DNA from 2 places in the Methylorubrum pseudosasae genome. Region 2 is predicted to be linked to the other one. Evidence: predicted binding sites of a transcription regulator. Region 2 holds the regulator's gene; the other holds the start of a gene.
The links. The regulator PhoB, encoded in region 2, activates phosphate uptake and scavenging genes when phosphate is short. The targets are predictions, from matches to a motif close to TGTCATNNANCTGTCAT.

Region 1 (2,198 bases), 3.5 Mb from region 2:
CGGGCACGACGCCCGGCAAGCCGCTGCCCGACGGCACCCCCGGCCCCGGCCTCTACTGCGCCGTGATCGTCAAGCGCGTCGATGCCGGCACCCGCGCCAAGACCGGCATCAACGAGCTGCTGCGGACCTGATGGCGTCTGCCGCCGCATCGGCCGCCACCCGCACCCTCGATCTCACCGTCGCAGGGCACCGGGTGGCGACGCCCTGTGCCGTGATCGGGGAGGGCGCCGACGCGCTGCTCCTGCCCGCCCTCTCCTCGATCTCGGCACGCGAGGAGATGCTGCCGCTCGCCCGCGAACTCAGCGCGACCTATCGCTGCCTCGTGCCCGACTGGCCGGGCTTCGGGGCGCATCCGCGGGCGCGGCTGCCGCTCAATCCGGCGAACCTCCACGCCTTCCTCGACGCGCTGCTGGCGGCTGCCCCCGGCCCCTACGCGCTCGGCGTTGCCGCGGGCCATGCCGCCCCCTACCTCGTCGCAGCCGCGCGCCGCCATCCCGGTGTCTTCGAACGGCTCGTGCTCGTGGCGCCGACCTGGCGCGGGCCGCTGCCGACGGCGATGGGGCCGGAGCGCGCCGCGTGGTTCGGCCGGATCCGCCGCGCGGTCGAGATGCCGCTCCTCGGCGAGGCGCTCTACCGGATCAACATCAGCCCGCCGATCATCGGGCGGATGATGCGCGCCCACGTCTATGCCGAGCCGGCGCATGTCACCCCGGCCGTGATCTCGGCCAAGCACCGCATCACCCGCCAGAGCCGAGGCCGGTTCGGCACGGCGGCCTTCGTGACGGGCGGCCTCGATCCGGCCTCGTCGCGCGAGGAATTCCTGGCTTCGTTCGGCGACGGCCTGCCGCCCGTGCGGGTGCTGCGCCCGGAGAAGGCGCCCCGCCGCTCGGGCGCCGAGATGGAAGCCTTGATCGGCACGGGCCGCGTCTCGGCCCTCACCGTACCGGGGGCGCTGAGTGCCCACGAGGAGTTTTTCCGCGACGTCGCCGCCGCGATTCGGGCGCCCTGAAAGCAGGCCCCGAAAAAGCGGACCGGTCTGACAGCGGATTGGGACTGTGACGCATCCGTCGCACGTCCCTCCTAGACAGGCCGGAAGCATCAGTCTGAAACTGACGCCCGCTCCTGGCCTCCGCCACGATCCGTTCAGCCCCGGCGCCTGAAAGCTCCTCCCCCGATGACCCGCCCGACCCGTGCGCCGGTGCGCTTGGCCGCCCTGCTGACGCTGATCCTGGCTGCTCAGCCAATCCAAATCGCCCCCGTCAGGGCCGAGCCGACGGCACCGGGCGGCCCGGCGACCTCCGCCCCCTCGCTGGAGAAGGACAAGCTCGCGGCCGCGGCCCCGAAGGGCTATCTCAGCGAGGAGGCGACGCCGAACCTCGTGGCGATCCTGCCGCCGCCCCCCGCGGGCCACTCGGCGGCGGAGGCGGCGGACCGGGCGGTCTACAACGCGACCCGTGCCTTCCAGGGCAGCCCGCGCTGGGCGCTCGCCACCGACGACGTCGCCGATGGCGGCGCCGCGCTTCTGCAGGACTATGCCTGCGTCCTCGGCCAGCGCATCGATCAAGCGAGCGTGCCGGACCTGATGCGGCTCCTCGATCGGGCCCGGATCGACATCGCCCGCGCCACCCGCGTGGCCAAGCGGCGCTACCGTCGCCTGCGCCCCTTCGTCGGCAACGATTTGCCGATCTGCGTCGCCCGCACGGCCGAACTCGCCGACAGCTTCAGCTATCCCTCCGGTCATGCCAGCCAGGGATGGGCCTACGGGCTGATCATGGCGAACCTGATGCCGGAGAAGGCGACGCAGTTTCTGGTGCGAAGCCGGCTCTACGGCGAGAGCCGGGTCGTGTGTGGGGTCCACTGGCTCAGCGATATCGAGGCTGCCCGAACCGGCGCCTCGGCGCTGGTCGCCGTGCTGCTCGCCGATCCCGGCTTCCGCACCGATCTCGAGCGCGCCCGGACCGACCTCAAACGCGCGCTGAGCGGGGAGGGGGCGAAGCCTGATCCCGCGCTCTGTGCCCGCGAGGATGCGGCCGCGCGCCAGCCCTTGCTCTGAAGAAGCCGGGATAGGCCCGGCCCCGACGCCTCACCGCTTCCAGACGCCCAGCCGCTCGGTGCGGGCGTGGTCCTCGGCCGCCGCGAGATCCGGCGTCGCCTCCGACGAGGCGCGGCCGCCGCCGTTGAACAGCACCACCTCGGAG
Region 2 (2,198 bases):
ATCAGGCCCAGCCGCAGAAGATCGTGCTCGGCGTCCAGCACATGAGCGACCTCGTGCAGGAACAGCTCAAGGACGTGCTCGATGCCTATGCGAGCCGCGACGTGACCGCCGCCCGCGAGGTGTGGGAGCGGGACAGCGCCATCGACGCGCTCTACAATTCACTGTTCCGGGAACTCCTGACTTACATGATGGAGGATCCGCGCAACATCTCGTTCTGTACGCACCTGCTGTTCTGCGCCAAGAACGTCGAGCGGATCGGCGATCACACCACCAACGTCGCCGAAACCATCGAATACCTCGTCACCGGCGAGACGCCGACGGCCGAGCGGCCCAAGAACGACGCTTCGAACTACGCGACGATTACGCCGAGCACCTGACACCGAAGGTTTTCGGCGCGCGCGGCGATCAAGAGACGTCTCCGGCTCCTCTCTCGAGGGCCGGGCGTGACGGATGGAAAGACGGGCGATGACGAGTGCGCACATCCTGATCGTCGAGGACGAGGAATCGCTGACGACCCTGCTGCGCTACAATCTCGAAGCGGAGGGTTTCCAAGTCGATGTCGCGGTTCGCGGCGACGAGGCCGACCTTCGCCTGCACGAGACCACGCCCGACCTCGTACTCCTCGACTGGATGGTGCCGGGGCTCTCGGGGATCGAGCTGTGCCGGCGCATCCGTGCCCGCCGTGAGACCGAACGCCTGCCGGTCATCATGCTGACCGCCCGGGGCGAAGAGACCGACCGTGTGCGCGGCCTCTCGACCGGCGCCGATGACTACGTCGTCAAGCCGTTCTCCGTGCCGGAGCTGCTCGCCCGGGTCCGTGCGCTCCTGCGCCGCGCCAAGCCCACCCACGTCTCCGACATGCTCGTGGCGGGCGATATCGAGCTCGACCGCGTCAGCCACCGCATCCGCCGGCAGGGCCGCGAGATCCATCTCGGGCCGACCGAATTCAAGCTGCTCGAATACCTGATGCAGAGCCCCGGCCGGGTCTTCTCGCGGGAGCAGTTGCTCGACGGCGTGTGGGGCCACGACGTCTACATCGATGAGCGCACGGTCGATGTTCATGTCGGCCGCCTGCGCAAGGCGATCAACCGCCCGCGCCAGAGCGACCCGATCCGCACCGTGCGCGGCTCCGGCTACTCGTTCGACGAGATGTTCGCCGGAGCGGAGTGATACGGTCTCCGCCTGATCGAAGGGGGAACTGTCTCGCTCAGCCCGCGCGGCGCTTGAGCCAAGTCCAAATCCGCAATCCGAACGGATCGACCGGATTTGGCTCGAAGGAATCAATGGGATTTGGTCTAGGGGGCGGTCCTGCGGGTCGGGCAAAGCCCGTCCCCACTCGGTGCACGTCGGCAATCGCCCGTCGTCGCGGGCGTGCCCAGCTGTCTTCTCTTGGAGCCTTTAGCGGAAACCGGCGACGCGGCGGTCGCGCTTGCGCTCGGCGGCCGGCTGATAGGCGATCTGCGCGTGCTGGGTGCAGTACGGAAGGCCCGTGATCGCGCGGCCGCCGCAGAAGCGGAAGTCCGGCGAGGTCGGGTCGCCCATCGGCCAGCGGCACATCGATTCGCGCAGATCCATGATGGTGACCCGCTCGGAAACCGCGAGGGCCACCGGCTCCGGGGCAGGCTTCTGCGGCAGCGGGAAGTCCGGTGCGGGTCTGTGCGCGACGATCGCGGGCGGCTCCGGCAGCGTCGGCTCCTCGACGACCACGACCTCCATCTCGACCTCGGCGGCCAAGCCCTCCCGGCGACGTCCCTGCGACGCCGCACCCATCGACTTGACGCGGCCGGAGAGCCCGAGGCGATGCACCTTGCCGATGACGGCATTGCGCGAGACGCCACCGATCTGCAGGGCGATCTGGCTGGCGCTCAGGCCGTCGTCCCACAGGCGACGAAGCAGCTCGACGCGCTCATCCGTCCAGCTCGGGACCGCTTCCGTCATTGTCCCCTCCACGTCGAAACATCCTTGAACGTGAGACCGGCCGGCAGCGCGGCTGGCGCGCATGGCGACAGCAGGCATGGCCAGGGCCCGAGATCCGGCCCTGCACATGTCGGTTAACAGACGCCAAAGATGCCGTTGGCGACGCTGTGGAGACTACAGGACAGCTCGGCCGCGGAGCAAGGGTCCGCGCGTCTCACGGTCCGGTTTCCCCCGGCAATCGGACCCGTCGGACGGTGAGACGGATCGGTTTCCGCAGCGGA

Region 1: the regulator PhoB is predicted to act here: its motif matches at 1,055-1,071, upstream of M2437_RS25180 (acid phosphatase).

The regions. Positions count from the first base shown of each region.
Region 1 covers NZ_JAQGDU010000002.1:5,135,676-5,137,873, forward strand. Annotated here, with positions in the region: gene dapD (2,3,4,5-tetrahydropyridine-2,6-dicarboxylate N-succinyltransferase) at 1-131, shown strand, start outside; gene M2437_RS25175 (alpha/beta fold hydrolase) at 131-1,009, shown strand; gene M2437_RS25180 (acid phosphatase) at 1,175-2,053, shown strand; gene M2437_RS25185 (thermonuclease family protein) at 2,084-2,198, opposite strand, start outside.
Region 2 covers NZ_JAQGDU010000002.1:1,609,049-1,611,246, reverse strand. Annotated here, with positions in the region: gene phoU (phosphate signaling complex protein PhoU) at 1-377, shown strand, start outside; gene phoB (phosphate regulon transcriptional regulator PhoB) at 466-1,170, shown strand; gene M2437_RS08495 (GcrA family cell cycle regulator) at 1,399-1,938, opposite strand.